Regions from separate parts of the Anaerobacillus sp. genome, predicted to be linked through region 3. Evidence: riboswitches for the same ligand, from Rfam matches in the RefSeq annotation. Region 3 holds a riboswitch; each other region holds the start of a gene.
What was found. A riboswitch is a leader RNA that binds a small molecule or an ion and turns the genes downstream of it on or off. The one in region 3 is predicted to bind cyclic di-GMP.
Positions count from the first base shown of each region.

Region 1: linked by a shared signal. The riboswitch ahead of ACK4M9_RS02425 (putative bifunctional diguanylate cyclase/phosphodiesterase) and the one ahead of ACK4M9_RS17855 (Ig-like domain-containing protein) in region 3 are both predicted to bind cyclic di-GMP.
Region 2: linked by a shared signal. The riboswitch ahead of ACK4M9_RS13945 (hypothetical protein) and the one ahead of ACK4M9_RS17855 (Ig-like domain-containing protein) in region 3 are both predicted to bind cyclic di-GMP.

Region 1 is NZ_JBKBWN010000002.1:74,285-80,250, reverse strand. Features, by position in the region: gene ACK4M9_RS02430 (hypothetical protein) at 219-416, opposite strand; gene ACK4M9_RS02425 (putative bifunctional diguanylate cyclase/phosphodiesterase) at 682-2,937, opposite strand; cyclic di-GMP riboswitch class I at 3,021-3,107, opposite strand; gene ACK4M9_RS02420 (methyl-accepting chemotaxis protein) at 3,349-4,806, opposite strand; gene ACK4M9_RS02415 (ATP-dependent DNA helicase) at 5,067-5,966, opposite strand, start outside.
Region 2 is NZ_JBKBWN010000009.1:75,026-80,991, reverse strand. Features, by position in the region: gene ACK4M9_RS13950 (pullulanase) at 1-1,895, shown strand, start outside; cyclic di-GMP riboswitch class I at 2,079-2,161, shown strand; gene ACK4M9_RS13945 (hypothetical protein) at 2,191-2,676, shown strand; gene ACK4M9_RS13940 (coiled-coil domain-containing protein) at 2,699-3,670, shown strand; gene sigI (RNA polymerase sigma-I factor) at 3,984-4,691, shown strand; gene ACK4M9_RS13930 (anti-sigma-I factor RsgI family protein) at 4,691-5,839, shown strand; gene ACK4M9_RS13925 (methyltransferase family protein) at 5,890-5,966, opposite strand, start outside.
Region 3 is NZ_JBKBWN010000015.1:36,063-40,938, reverse strand. Features, by position in the region: gene ACK4M9_RS17855 (Ig-like domain-containing protein) at 1-2,747, opposite strand, end outside; cyclic di-GMP riboswitch class I at 3,000-3,094, opposite strand; gene ACK4M9_RS17850 (hypothetical protein) at 3,181-3,774, opposite strand; gene ACK4M9_RS17845 (TetR/AcrR family transcriptional regulator) at 4,157-4,771, opposite strand.

The DNA of each region.
Region 1 (5,966 bases), on a different contig from region 3:
CATTTACAGTACCGTTTTAAAATTATACTTTATCAATAATCAACATCTCTACCCGATACATTCGGCGTCCCACTTGGACAATAAACGTCCCGATTATGTATAGCAACTCCAAGTATGCTAATTAACGTTATATTAGCATAAAATAGGTTAAATTTAAATATTAAATTTTCTGACATCTCTAATTCGAAGGTGTGCTACTCTTCTTTTGACACTCTTTCTTACTTTAGTTGCTCGCATTCTTTTAGAAGAAATTCAACAGTCTTTCCAACTTTTTCATAGCCGAACTGATACGAGGCTGCTTTAATTTCTTCAAAAATTAATAGATCAATAACCTCATCTCGATCAACCTCAGTCCATTTATTTTCCCTGTCCATTTGTGCTAGTTGCATTTTAATTCTTTCTAATGCTTGTTCCATAACATTAACCTCCAATATAATGTCGGTGCCAGACACCAATGAAAGTTCACTTTCAAACAACCCAGATGTAATATGATCGAGACAAACCATCCAATCGAAGAAAGTGAACTTTCCTGTAGATAAAATTTACAGAGTAGACACCTATTATCGTATTTTACCATAAATAGGTGCCTGGCACCTAGATGAAAAGCCAAAAATCCCCCTTCTAATGGGGGTTTCTTGGCTTTTTCGTACTAATTTATTGAGCGGTGCCAGGCACCAACTTTTACATTTGGTGTCTGGCACCCTGATTTGTTAATAGTTTTTCAAATTGTTCTGCGTTTATAGGTTTTGAAAATAAGAAGCCTTGTCCAAAATTACAGTTAAATCTTGTTAAATTGCTAACTTGCTGCTCAGATTCGATTCCCTCAGCTACGATACGAAGGTCTAAATTTAAACCGATATCAATAATTGTTTTTATTAAAGGGTGATCAGAAGCCTCTGTAAGATTATCGATAAATAACTTATCAATTTTAATTGTATTAATCGGTAATTCCGTAAGAATGTGTAATGACGAGTATCCAGTGCCAAAATCATCAATCGCTGATCTGACCCCAAGTTCGTTTAACGCCTTCAATACTATTATCGTTTCAGAAACATTTTGGATGCTCTCTGTAATTTCTAGCTCTAAAAATTGCGGCTCAAGTTCAGTTTCTCGTAAAATATTTTTCACAGTTTCGAAAAAATTACTGCTTTGCAGTTGGCGAACCGAAACATTAACAGATACACTCAGGGCCGGAAAACCCGCTTCTTGCCATGCTTTATTCTGTTGACATGCCGTCTTTAAAACCCATTCTCCGATTGCAATGATTTGACCAGTTTCTTCTGCGATCGGAATAAATTCTGCTGGTGAAACTGCCCCCATTTCAGGATGGTGCCAACGTAATAGTGCTTCCATGCCAACAATCTTTCTCGTCTGCAACTCTACGATCGGTTGATAATTTAGCAAAAATTGCTCTTTCCTCAAAGCTTTTCGTAATCCGTTTTCGATCTTCATTTTTCTAGAAAGCATTTCGTTTAATTCTGAATTGTAAAAGCAAAAATTGTTCCGCCCTTTACCTTTTGCCACGTACATAGCCGCATCTGCATTTTTCAACAATTGTTCGCTAGTAACACCGTGTTTTGGATATAAACTTATTCCTATACTAGGGGTTATTGTAATTTCATGATTATCAATGCTGAAAGACTTTGCAAGTTCGATAATAATCTTCTTTGCTAAACTAGTACATTGCGCCCTTGTTGTTCCAGGAAGGATAATAATAAATTCGTCGCCACCAATCCGATATAAGAAATGCCCTTCGTCAATTGTTTGTTTTAGTCGTTCTGAAGCACATACTAAGAGTTTATCGCCTACGAGGTGACCAAGAGTGTCATTAACAAGTTTAAAGCGATCTAAGTCAATTAATAGTAAACCGACCTTACAGCTATCTGGTCTAACCATCCCCATTATCTTAGTCAAATCTTCATTAAAGCGGGCTCGGTTATGGAGTCCAGTTAACGAATCATGATAGGCCAAATATTTAAACTCACTCATTAGCGTTTTATTTTTCTTTAGAACTACTAATTGACGAACAATAATCATCAAGAATATAATAATGAGTCCGACAGTTAAAGCATCACCCCTCCACTCGTAGCTATTTAAGACAAATACTAATAAAATAATCGCACTACCATATGAAAAAAGATGTTCTTTACTTTCAACGTAATTTTCTAATCTATAATCCTTTTCAGTCAAATTTTTCTCTGCAAACAATGCTGCATACCCGATAAATAGAGTTGAAATCAACCAAAATGGATCGATCCAACTCCCAAACTCATAGGTACCAATGACCGCTAAGTATAAAAAAGTCGAGTCAGCAACAATTTGAAAAAAGAAAGCAATTGCGAGAAAAAATATAACTCTTCTCTCTTTACTATGTATGGAGAGATAATATAAATATGTCATCATAAATAAGATGCTCAAGTTCGCAATTGGGAAAGCGATTGTTAAAACCATTGCTAAAACTGAATGATCCCAAAGTTCCCAGATCGGTCTGATTAAGTAGTGTATACTTATAACAATCGCTGATGTCATAAACACCAAAATGTTAAACAAATAAGGGCTATTTGTTACGGAACCGCTAATTTTTTTCGTTTTATAAGTTAGTCCTAGCAAATAGAAAATGTATGATAGAAACCAAAATAAGAAGGACGTATTTGAAAATTCTTTAATTGCTTCGGCCAAAAGCGAATAAAGCCAGAGGAAATTCCCTAAAAAAGTAAAAATAATTCCTAAGCCAAGCAATAGCCAAAACAGTTTATCTTCATTCGTTTTGCGATAAGCTCTCATAATCCATATAAAACTAATAATTGTACCAATGATTGGAAAACCACTCGCACCTAAAGTTCTTAGCGTTTGATCATCCTTAAAAACAAAACACCATCCATAAAATAAAAGTACAACAATAATCGGAATCCACACAGCTATTCTTCTTGGAAGCATCCTACGTCCCCCCTAACTTTCAAAAAATAAAAATAAAAATAAAAAGCTATCTCCAATGGAAATAACTTGTCAGCTAATTCTCCTTTGGTAACTCAGCCACCTTAAGTTTAATAACCATTAGGTCTGAAGCTTTGCGTCCTTACCTTTCAGTAAGTTTGCCATTTCAATTGAAATATTCTTTTAGGTAGTATACAGCTTTAAAAACTAGTCTTTTAGTCTCGAGTGTTACAAGAAAGTCATTTAATAACTACTTCTATTTTACCATAAACGTTGTAATATGAGTAAACTTAATTTGTCTAATAAGTAAATTACCTAGTTAATATAACCTATTATAGATAAATGTATTATTTAATAAGGTGCCAGGCACCAATGTTGCATTGGTGCCTGGCACCTAAATGATGGTACCTACATTTATATTAGGTTTGTTGCACGCTCTGTTGTTTCTTGCATGTATTCGGCGATCTTCTGGCTATCAACATTAATGCTTTCGATTGTTGCGCTCATTTCTTCAAGACTAGCAGCTGTTTCTTCGATTATTGCAGCAAGCTCATTTGTCGACAATTCTACCGATACCGATTTTGTTTTAACATCGTCAGAAAGCTTTTGAAATTGAGCAAATGTGGCATTTAATTTAGCTAACGTCATCGAAAGTAATTTAAAGGACTCGTTCGCTAAGTTTGTCGTTTCTACGCTGTCTTTGATTTTCGTCGTACTATTTGCCATTTTATTTACAGCGCTTTGGTTACTAGTATTTAATTCACGTAAGTTTTCCGTGATTTTCTCTGCCGTTTGATTCGTCATTTCTGCTAAATTGCGGATCTCTGATGCAACTACTGAGAACCCCCGTCCAGCCTCTCCAGCCCGGGCTGCCTCAATTGAAGCATTCAACGCAAGTAAATTCGTTTGCTCGGAGATTTGCTTAATATTATCAGTGAATGAATTCGTTTCTTCTATTTTTCTCGTTAAAATAGCAAATGTGTCATTTAATTCCTCAATAACTAGTTTCATTTCTTCCATTTCACCAGTTAGTTCATTAATCTTTAGTTCTCCATCTTTCGAAACGGTTGCTGCATGCTCAGATTCCTTTAGTAATGTTTTTGAAACTTCACCAAGTTGATCCATAGATTCTCTCGTTTCACTAGCAGTTTCAGCTATTAACGAGATTTGTTCACTTTGCGTTTGGCTTCCAACCGACACTTCATTGATTGAAGATTGCATTTCTTCTTGAGCTGCGACACTATTTTGAACTTTTCCATTTGCATTCATCAAACTTTCAACGATTACAGCAACTTCTTTCTCTAAATGAAGCTTTTGCTGCTCTTTCCTGCTAGCCTCGTGTTGTGCTTCAGTTAGAAACTCCTGTAGTTTTGAGAATTGATCCTGAGCCAATTTTGTTATTGTTGCTAACAAAACTCCTGTCAAAATATAAATAAGCAAAGTACTTACAAATAAATCTTCATAATTATCATAAATCAAGAAAAAACTGATCAGCATCACAAGCCCATATCCATAACCAATTATCAATAGTATCTTGTTAAAGTGCAGAACAGAGAAAACACTTAAGAAAAAGATAATAATAATGACTGACATATTACTAGAAATTCCAGCTATCATCGAATAAAACGTGAAGCTATATATCGTCACAATACTTAAATATGAGAATAAAGTAACTTTCTTTAACGTTTTATTTACCACAAAAAATAATAGAGAAAAGACGATCAATTGGGAACCATAAAAAATGGATAAATCGATATTTTTATAGATTAGACCATATAACAAGCCTACAAAAATCGAAAAAGAATATGTATAGAACATGATTGAATTCTTTTTCGTAGTATCATCTAATTTCATTTTTTTAACTAATTCCATAACAAAACCTCCTAAGTAGTATCTAAGTTGTACATAGTAAAAATATGATACCATATGTTTCGTCTCGTTAATATAGGGATATTGTCGGAAAATAAGCTATTTTGTCGAAAAAGGTCAGGTTTCGTAATTGCGATTAGTAAAAACCTTTATTTTGTAACGACTTTATTTATAAGTCTCACTTAAAAACATATAAATGCTAGTTTTCCAGCCTAAACAGGGTTAGTTTTTCTTATAGGACAACCCCTTGCTAAGTTGATGAATTAAAGCTTTCTATAATTCTGCCACTCACTAGGTAATAAACTTCGATATTTAGTCGACAAGTAACGGTCATCCATCAGAATGATCACTCCTTCATCCTCCTCCGAACGAATTAGCCTTCCGCCTGCCTGATGAACTTTATTCATCCCAGGATAAACATAGGCAAAATCAAAGCCATGATACCCTTGTAGGGAATAATATCGCTTCATCAAATCTTGCTCCTCGGAAATTCTCGGGAGACCTACACCAATAATACAAACCCCATTTAAACGATCACCGCGGAGGTCTACACCCTCAGAAAAAATACCGCCTAACACGGCAAAACCAATTCTTACTCCAGAAGATATAGGTTGAAACTTAGCTAAAAAAGCTTCTCTTTCTTCTTCAAACATCGCTTGCGCTTGAACAAGTAGCTCAATTTTTTCAGTACATGCAACTTCCTGATATTGTTCTAGCACTTGTGCCAAGTATTCATAGGAAGGGAAAAAAACTAAGTAATTTCCTGTACGCTGATGAAATATTTCTTTTAAATCAATGATGATTTTATCAATTGATGCAGGACGTTCTTTGTACTTCGTCGATATCGGACTTACAATTACCTCAACCTTGTTTTCATCAAACGGTGATGGTAAATCTTGAAAATAATCAACGTCTTCACCTCCCAATACGGTTTGAAAATAGCCGAGGGGATGTAACGTTGCCGAAAAAAAGATCGTCGCTTTGGTTTTTTTTGTTGCGCTCCGAATTAGTCTAGAAGGATCAATACATAGAAGCTTGACTTCGACCTCGCTTTTGTAGGTCGTTACCAACGTCCGATAATGGTCATCATACATACTCGCAACTCGACAAAACGCCTGCGCGACGTAAAATAGATCTTTTACGACATTGTAGTGGTCTTCAAG
Region 2 (5,966 bases), on a different contig from region 3:
CTCTTGATCCATATGCAAAATCAATGGCTACATGGAATAACTTCGGTGAATACCCGATTGGTAAAGCGGCAATTGTAGATCCAGCAACAATTGGTCCTGAGTTAGACTTTGCAAAAATTGTTGGATTTGAAAAAAGAGAAGATGCGATTATCTATGAAATTCACGTACGTGATTTTACCTCAGATCCGAGCATTGAAGCTGAACTTTCTGCTCAGTTTGGGACATTTGCAGCGTTTACCGATAAATTAGATTATATTGCTGATTTAGGTGTAACACATGTTCAGCTTTTACCAGTCATGAGCTACTTCTGGGGAGATGAGTGGGCTAGCTCTGAAAGAATTTTAGACTACATTTCAACAGGGACGAACTACAACTGGGGTTACGACCCACATAGTTATTTTTCGCTTTCTGGAATGTACTCTGAAAATCCAGACGATCCAGAATTGAGAATCAAGGAATTTAAAACGTTAGTCAATGAAATTCATAAGCGTGGTATGGGCGTTGTTCTCGATGTTGTTTATAACCACACTGCTAGAGTCAATATTTTTGAAGATTTAGTTCCAAATTATTATCATTTCATGGATGCAGATGGTACGCCAAGAACGAGCTTTGGTGGTGGGCGTCTAGGGACGACTCATAAAATGGCACGAAGAGTACTAGTTGATTCAATAACCTATTGGGTGAATGAGTTTAAGGTTGACGGGTTCCGCTTTGATATGATGGGTGATCACGATGCAGAAAGTATTCAGGAAGCTTATGACAAAGCAAAGGAACTAAATCCAAACATTATTATGATCGGTGAAGGCTGGAGAACGTTTGTTGGTGATGAAGGTGAAAGAGATATTATGCCAGCTGACCAAGATTGGATGCAATACACCGAAAGTGTTGGTAGTTTCTCTGATGAATTTAGAAATGAATTAAAGTCTGGATTCGGTAGTGAAGGAGAGCCAAGATTTATCACGGGTGGACCACGAAATATCAAACAAATCTTTGATAACATTAAGGCACAACCGCATAATTTTGTGGCGACACATCCTGGTGATGTTGTTCCATACATCGAAGCACATGATAATTTAACGTTACATGATGTTATCGCGCAATCGATTAAGAAAGACCCAGAATTCCACGAACAAGAAATTCACGAACGAATTCGAATTGGAAATGCAATGGTGTTAACGGCGCAAGGTAAAGCATTTATCCATGCAGGGCAAGAGTTTGGTCGTACAAAACAGTTTAGAGCAGAAACAACTGAAGCACCTTATAAGTCTACGTATATGGAAGATGAAAATGGCGTACCGTTTACGTATCCATATTTCATTCACGATTCATACGACTCGTCAGATATCATTAATATGTTTGATTGGAACAAAGCGACAAATAAAGAGGAATATCCAATTCATAATCTTACGAGAGACTACACAACAGGACTTATTGAACTGAGAAAATCAACAGATGCGTTCCGACTTGGCAGCAAAGAATTAATTGATACTAATGTTACATTAATTAATGCTCCTGAGATCCAAGCTCAGGATTTAGTCATCGGTTATCGTAACGAAGCGACAAATGGTGATGCCTATTATGTATTTGTGAATGCTGATACTGAGGCAAGAGTCTTATCGTTAGATTTGGATTTAACTAGCGGGATTGTCATCGTAGATAAAGATGAAGCAGGAGTAACGCCAGTAGCAAATCCAACTGGTTTCGAGCTTTCAAGTGAGCAAATTACAATTGAGCCATTAACGACAATCGTAGTGAAAGTAGCTTCAGAGGATGGTGCGGCTGCACCAACGCCAGAAGCTCCAGAAAATAATAACTTGATGAACTGGTTGTTTGTAGTCTTGGCGGTTTTAGTAGCGGGAGCTATTACATTTTATGTAAAAAGAAAGAAAGCGTAAGGATGAGTATCGAGAAGAAACCACAATGGCAATTTTGCTTTTTGTGGTTTTTTTATTTTTTTAAGAAACGCTAAACTGCAGCAAAGTAAACTAGTTTAATCAAACGTTTAATTAATTTTAAAATAATATTATTTCCCCCCCTAAAAATTAAAAGCTAACCGTATAGATAAGCAAGGACGGAAAACAAGTCAAAGGCAAAGCCATTGAAAGGTGGTGACGCAAAGCTAAAGGGACTAAGGGTTAGCCTATGTCAGCCAGTTGCCAGTTGATAAAAAGTGAATAAGAGGTGACTTTTATGAGTCAAAAGGCAGTACATATTTTTCTAATGATTTCTTTTCTTTTACTAGTCGGCTGTGGTAAAGCTGCCGAAGGGGTAACTGAAGACAAAAGGTTAGGAACTGATTCTGACTTTTACGACAATCCAGATCAAGGAATACGCATTAAGGCAGCAGATGGTTGGGTCATTGAGAAAGTAACTGCTAAAGGTATTAAGGTAAAAAATGAAAAATTAGTAGCTATGATTTCAGTTATCCCAAAAGGCAAAACCGTTTCAGAAATTAAAAAAGAACTTCAAAAAGCGGCAGGCAATGTAACGGTTACCGGTGAAGGGTTAAATTTTATCTCGTGGCAATCAGAGCGACAGGAAAGTATTTATACAGGGGTTTGGATCGAAGAACAGTCAAATCGCCATGTAATTGTGACGATCATGACGCCAAACGAGTTGTACGAGGAGAACAAAGCAAAGATTGAGGCATTCCGAGAGAGCATCAAATTATACTAAATGGGATTAGGGAGAGATGAAGATGATGAAGAAAGTTGTATCAACTGCAATTTTAGTAAGTGGTTTAACAATGGGTGGGGTTACTTTTGCTGAAAAAGAGGTAGAAACAGAAATTCCAACAGTGGATGAAATTTCAGTTGACGAAGAAAATGCAGTTTTTGAAGAAGAGGTTAGTGAAGATTTAGACGTAAATGAGCTTGACTCAGATCTAAGTGAACTTACCCGCGATATGAAAGAGACTGAGGCCGAGTTAACAGAGGATATCGTTGATAGTGCAATTATACAAGACGAATTAATCGAATTAATTGAAATCGAACTAGAGAATGCTATTGAGGCTGGTAATGAGGAAGCTGTAGAAGAATTACTAGAGGACTATAATCTTCATTTAGAGGAAACGGAAAAAGTTCTTGAAGAAGCTGCAGAAGCAGGTGAGGAACTTGATGAACTAGAGGAAGTAATCACAGAAATTCGCTCAAAAAGAGGCCAAAATCTATTAGCGTTATTAGAACGAGAAGATCTTCCAGAGCAAGCGAAAGCAGGGATTAGAAAAGCGCTAGCAAATCAAGAAAGAGCTATGCAAAAAGCTGCTGAAGCTCGTCTGCGTGCAAGCCTAGAGGATGCTGAAGAAGAACTGAACGAAGAAGTTGAAGAGATTGAATTAGAAGAACCAGTTCAAGAAAACGAAGAGCAAATCGAAAAAGTGGAAAAAGAGTTCAATAAAGCGGAGCGAAAAAATCAAAAAGCTGAAGCTAAGGTAGAAAAAGCCCAGGCAAAGACTACACAAAAAGTAGAAAGAGCTTCTGCAAAGGCTGAGCAAAAAGCAGAAAAAGCACAAGAAAAGGCTACTAATAAGGCAGAAAGAACTTCTACAAAGGCTGAGAAAAAAGAAGGGAAAGCTGAAGCAAAGTCCGACACTAAATCAGAAAAAGCTTCTTCGGAAAAGAACCAAAGAGGTAACGGTAACGATAAAGGGAAACAAGGTGGAAGACCTTAATTTAACATAGAAGAGACTAACTCAAATGATTATTTACTTTAATGAATTTCAATTTTATATTATCGCCATTTAGATACTATATGTAGTTGCGTAAAGTCACTCGCAACTACATATAGTTTGATATGGCTCATTTTTGGTAAATATGAAATTCATTTACTTAAGGTGACTTTAAAAATAAGCTTGCTTAAGTATAAAGGTGAGGAAGTCTCTTCATCTTTTGGTAATATCCTGTAAATGTAAAAAAAGCTTGAAATTATTCCTTTATCAAATCATAGTAGAGAATGATGTAATATCGGTAAAGGAGGCGTGGGGAATGGAAAGTGTTAATGTAATTGAAGCGACTACTAATGCCCAAAGTGGCGATGAACTTGTCCGTGAACGATTAATTCGTCATTATAAGCCCTACGTACTCAATGCTGTTGGTCATATTTGTAAAAAATATGTCAGCTGGAGTGAAGAGGAATCTAGTATTGGTTTAATTGCATTAAATAAAGCGATCGATACGTATGATGCTTCGAAAGGACGAAGCTTTGTCAATTATGTTTATTTATTAATTAAAAGAGATCTCATTGATTTTTTTAGAAAAGAGCAGCATGAGAAGCACTATACATTTAATGAACATGATGAAGAAAATTTCCAGTCTCAATATGAAGTAGAGCATTCTTTGAAGAATTACGAAAAGGAATTGCAAGCCAATAGTCTAGTAGAAGAAATATTAGAGTTAAGTGAGGCGTTAAGTCGTTTCCAGATCAAATTTGAAGACCTTGAAAAGTTTTCTCCAAAACATAAAGACACGCGTGAACGCTTATTTGAGATTGCTGATGTATTCATTGAAGATGAGGATTTTATCGATCAGCTTCTTCATAAAAAAAAATTCCCTACAACGAGCTTCGTAAAGAAAACTGATTATAATGTAAAAACAATTGAGCGTCATCGTAAATATTTGATCACGTTAGTATTGCTAAAGCTAAACCCACAATGGACGCATTTACGTGGATTTATTCAAGGAGGTGGCAGTTGATGAGCAGGAAGAGCACGGAAGGAATAGTCGTTAAGGTAACTGAAGATGTGATTGTATTGCTTTGCCCAAATGGAACGTTTAAGAATGTAGAAAGATCCTCTCAAGCAGCACCACCACTTATGGGAGAACGATATATTCATGTGGAAAAATCTATTTCGTGGTTTAAATATATGTCAATGGCGGCAGTCATGTTTTTAGCTATCGTCGCTTATCTCTTTTTCCCGTTCCAAGAAGATAATTATTTATATGTAGTAGCAATTGACATTAACCCTAGTATTGAACTCCACTTAAATGAGCAGATGAAAGTTGTCAAAACGGTTAGTTACAACGAAGAGGGGGAAGAACTACTTTCTTCTATTAACAGTACTGGTTTGACTTTCAACGAAGCATTAGAGAAGATTATCGATTATTCCTTTGATGAGGGTTATCTTATAGATGGAAGTGGATTTGTAGAAACTGCAGTGATCTCACTAAAAGAAGAAAATCAGGATCACATCGCAGAAATTGAGCATGCGTTAATATCTAGTACGGAACTAGATATTGAAGTGAAGATTTCGCAAACTAATATTGAAACATATGACGAAGCCAAAACGTTGCACGTTTCGATTAACAAGTTAAACTATTTAAAAGAGCTTAAAAACGAAGGTTTAATTGAAAATGTAGCAGAAGCAAAAGGGAAAACAGTCTCAGAATTAAGAAAAATGAAAGATGAAGACAAGAAACCGAAAGCCCCTCGTGAGAATAATGGCAAAGGTGACATCAACAAGCGAGAGTCACAGGGAAGCAATAATAAAGATAACAATCAAAAATCGCAAGAAAAGAATAATAAAGGTGAACAAAAAAAACCAGAGACCAAGGAAAAAGGTCGTAAAGGTGACTTACCTTCTAATGCCAAGCCAAATCAAAACAATAAAGGTGGGGCTAGCAACAACGATAAGAAGCCCGCTCATGCAGAAAAACAGAATCGGAATAATGGCGGAAAAGGCAATCAAGGTAAGGGAAATAAACAGGAAACATCAGTTAATGTTCATCCGTACGTAAATAAAGGTGGAAATCCAGTAAAAGAACATCGAGGTACTATTCGCTCTCAGGAAAATGGACGGCCTATGGTTGAAAATAAAAAACCTCCTGTAAAGGGAGGAAAATAAGGTGCCAGGCACCAATGAAATCATTTCATTGGTGCCTGGCACCTTCATGTTTAATACAAAAACGGAAACAAGCGGAAGCGGTGGCGACACCAACTTTGATAAATTTCTCCGTATTTTTCGGATAGTA
Region 3 (4,876 bases):
ATTGATACTTTGAAGTTACCCTTCACATCTGCTTTACTAGAATACGTTTTTGTTCCGATTTTCACCGAAATAGTAGCATATTTCTCTGTTTTTCCCGTCACTGAAGCGGCTTTATTGTTTACCGCATTGACGACAGGAACATTTGGCGCGACCCTTGTCACCGTTACAGTTCTAGTCGCACTAGTATTCCCTGCAGTATCCTTTGCTGTTACTGAAAGGATAGCTCCAGAATTCTGAACTGGAATGGATAGTTTATAATTACCGTTTTCATCTGCTTTACTTGAATACGTTTTTGTTCCGATTTTTACCGAAACAGTAGCATTTTTTTCTGTTTTACCCGATACAGACGTTGCTTTATTATTAACTGTATTGATGACAGGAACATTTGGCGCGACCCTTGTCACCGTTACAGTTCTAGTCGCACTAGTATTTCCAGCAACGTCTTTCGCTGTAACTGAAATGACCGTTCCAGCATTTTGGATGGGAATGGATAGTTTATAGCTACCAAATTCATCAGCTTTCCCTGAATACGTTTTTGTTCCAATCTTCACGGTAACTGTAGCGGCTTTTTCTGTTTTCCCGGAGATAGTAGAAGTCTTATTCGTTACCCCATTTACCTTTGGAACAGCCGGTGGTATCACATCTTTAACGGTTACGTTCGTTGAAGCACTGATGTTACCCGCAGCGTCTTTGGCAGTTACCTTAATGACCGTACCTGCAACTTGGACAGGGATTTTTATTGAAAAACTACCATTTATATCGGCCTGACCAGTCCCAACAACACTAGTACCAATTTGAACTTGAACAGTTGTCAAAGCTTCAGCCTTACCTGTAACCACATTACTCTTATCCGTCACTGTGTCCACCACTGGCTTTGTAGGGGAAGTAACGTCTTCAACAACTATTTCTGTTTTCGTTTCATTGCCAGCATTATCCTTAGAAATGACGGTTAATTTCGTTCCAGCCAGTTGGCGAGGGATTTCTACCTTAAAGTCCTGGTCTCCTACAACAATAGTTGTTCCGATGAGTAGCCCATCTTTTAATACGTAGATTTCGGCACCTATTTCAGATACACCATAGAGGTATTCGTTACTGTCACCAAATCGATATACATAAAGAGAAGGCGGGGTGACATCTTTCACCTCAACAATTAATGGTTCACTTTTGTTTCCTGACTTATCTATAGCAACTATCTTGATTATTTCCCCTGACTTTTGTGGTTGGATATAGTTTCCAAATTCACCATTGGATTTTGCAGTTTGACGTAATAGTTCAGTAGAACCTGAAGTAACAACAACGGTTGAACCTGGTTCCGCAAGCCCCCTAATAAAATTGACTGCGTCAGTAAATTCCTCAATTAATTCAGGTTTCGCTGGAGGGGTGACATCTCGGACTGTTACTGTAACAACTAAGCTCTTATTTCCATCATCGTCTTCAGCCTGAACCTCTATCGTACTATCAGCACGGAGTGTGCCAGTTCTGATCTTAAATTGGCCGTCTTGATCGGCATTGCCTATAGCAAGCACTTTCCCCGTTGCCATAACAGTAATCTTAACCCCAGGTTCAGCTTTACCCGAGACGTAATCTATCGCATCTGTCACTTCGTCAACAATCGGCGCCTCAGGAGCTGTCTTATCAAGAACAATAGTAGTCAAAGGTTCACTAATTCGGTTATAACTGTCAGTTACAAAAATCGTGAGCTCAGTACCAACTCTTTGGTTTGGAATATCCACTGAAAACGTTCCGTTCTGAATTGAGAATCCCGCCCCTATCTTTCCAGTAGCGTTCCAAACTTCGATTTTGCTATCAGAATCTGTCAGACCAGTAACCACTTGATGATCATCCCCCACCGAATGAACGAATGGCACCGTAAGTTCTCCAAATGGATGCCCGTAATCAAATGGCTTGTAGGCAATCGGATCTATTTTTAACAAGGCTCTAAAATTGGGGTTATCACTTGCATCAATGATGAATTGGTTTGCTTTTGTTATGTCTGTAGTTCCCCAGTAATTATTTGCTCCATCAAAGGTGAGCAGTTTATCACTTTGAAATTTTATAAAAGCATGATCTAATCCGAAAAAGTTATTTCCTGACAATTCAAGGTTTGGACTTTGACAGTCAAGGCTACAACCAATACTAATGTCAGGGAACTTTGCATCACCCGTAATGTTTAAAAACGTATTATTGGTAATTTTTGTATTTTTAGATCCGAGCCAAACATCTACTGTAGCGTTTTGTTGAAATAAATTTCCTGAAATCAGTGGTTCTATTGTTTTCGGGTATGATACAGATATCGAACCATTGGAAAATCTATTATTTTTTAAATAAAGGTTCGCTCCTGTCACCAAAAAGCCACCGTTAAATCCATGAGTTAGATTTGCATTTTCAAGATGGACATAGGTTTCTGGAAAAGATGTGCTTTGAATATAGGCAGTATTAAAATTGATTCGCTCACCTTCTGTCTCTCCACCAATTGCAACCAATTTCCCAGACGTTTGGATCCAGACACCAATTTTACCAACAACAGACACTCCAGGCTCGATCGTTAGCGTGACATTCTTCGGTATTGTAAGGTTTCCTATTAACCTATAAGGTGAGCCTTCTTTGGTCCAAGTCGTGTCCTCATTTAAAAATCCACTGACTACTGTTCCTTCTACTCCTTCTGCATTTATTACATATGGGTAGTGGGGAAAAACAAAAACTAAAATAAGTAACAATTTTACCAATCTCTTTAAATCAATTGACATCCTATTCGCCTCAATTTCAAAACGTTCTACTATATTAATAGTATATTTAATATATCATCATTTACTGATTTTAAATAGAAAATATGAAGAGTAAATTTGGTAGATTTTTGCTAGAAAGTACTAATAGAAAAGAGACAGAATCTAGCCATTTAGATGAGGAACTTATGTAGCTTTTTTATCCTAAGTGCTAAAATTTATTGAAGTATTTTAAATAGGGATTGGAAAAATAATCACCTGTGCACCTGGAAAGGTAATGATAACATTGCCAGTGCTTAACGAATATCTTCTACGATGAAGCCCCTTTAGCTTTGCGTCCCTAAGTTTCCTTAGGTTTGCCTTTTCGGTTAAAAATAATATATCAACTAAACTAGCATTTGGAAATGATGGAAAAGCCTCATATAATTCCCAATTTTCAGTTAATCAAACAGACTAGTTAAAAAATATTACCTAATATTGTTTTAATCGTATTAATTGTAGTTATTGAAAAAGGATTAACCCCCAATAAATTAAATGTAGCACTCATTAAAATTGATAACGATACTACGCCCCAAAACACTCTAATGATCGCAATTTCTCTTTCGTTACTTAAGAACCAAAACAAATACAAGAATGGAACGATACTACTAACCTGCCCAAATACGACACTTAACGTTACGTTAGATGAGAAAATTAGAGCCAGTAGTAAAAAAGGTAAAACTGCAAGAAACATGATAGCTGTGTGTACAACAAAGAACTTCCAGTCTTTATCTATTTTTAAAACCGTGAAAAACAAAAATAGTAATCCTACTACTAAAGCAAAGCTTACAGCAACTAAAGGAATGTTTTTCACTAATCCTGTAAAAAAATCTTTCCAATCTAACTTGTCATTCCAAAAACTAACTGCTCCAATATAAGAATATAGTAGTCCTATTGCTATAGAAGCTGAACCTAATGTTATTGCAGCAGGTCGAAACATTTCATTTACATTAATGTCTGCTATTGATTTTTGACCTCTGAATAATGCCAATAAAAATTTTAAAAATTCCATTTTCTTACCTCCCTAATCATTTCATTTTTTTTTAAACTATTACTGAATATATGCAACCACCTAATGAATTACCACAGAAACTTCTATAGACCCACTCGAAACCATAGTAAACTGTTTTTACAACTAGTTACCAACGATGGTAAGAGTTGTTGTACAGGCATTCAACATTTGGTAGTTAAATATAGTAGTAGAATAACATAATTATACATTTTTATACAATAAATGATATTTTTAGGGGTATACTATTTTTAGATTTTTTTGTTATTACTCACTGGCAATGTCATGATTCCTCGCTCATTAGCTTCCCCTATTGAGAAACATCAACATAAAGCCCCTTCAAATTCTCTGAAGGAGCAGGGGTGAAAAGCATATAAAATTTAAGCTACTCCTGAATGGCATTCAAAAAAAATGTACTTTGGAGATCAATATACTCTTTTAACGATAGCTTATCTTTTAAGTCCCAGCTTCTAAACGCCCACATATGCCCTTGAATGATTAGGTTCCGAGCCAACAAAGAAATATATTCTTCACTTACTATAGCGTTTTCTAGTTGATATGTTCTTTTAAGTACCTTTTTAACAAAATTGAAAAATTCTGCTTCTTTAGAGAGCACATACTCAATATATGTGGCTGGTAATGATTGAAGGTCTCTGTAGATAATTTTGATTTCACCACTTAGTCGATCGATCGCTCTGAAATATGCATTAATAAACGTATATAAACTGACTCTGTTATTGTCCAAATGAATAGTCTGTAAGGTTCCATCCAACTGATCGTAAAATTCCTCTATTAATAAGTATAAAATATCTTCCTTGCTTCCAATATATTCATAAATTGCTCCAAAGCTTAATTTGGCTGTTTTTGATATATCTCGAGTTGTCGTTTTATGAAATCCCTTTTCCAAAAATAAGACTTTGGCCGCTTCTACCAATTGTTGTCGTCTTTCCTTAACCTTTCGGTCACACTTGACCTGAGTAGGAATGGTTAATTTCTTCACTGTAATCCCCCTGTCGTGAGTTAAAGTTAAATGCAACTAGTTAAACTAAAGCTTTAGCTATTTTTAGAAAACATAGTCACTAAAGTGATGCTTTTGGGAGTCACA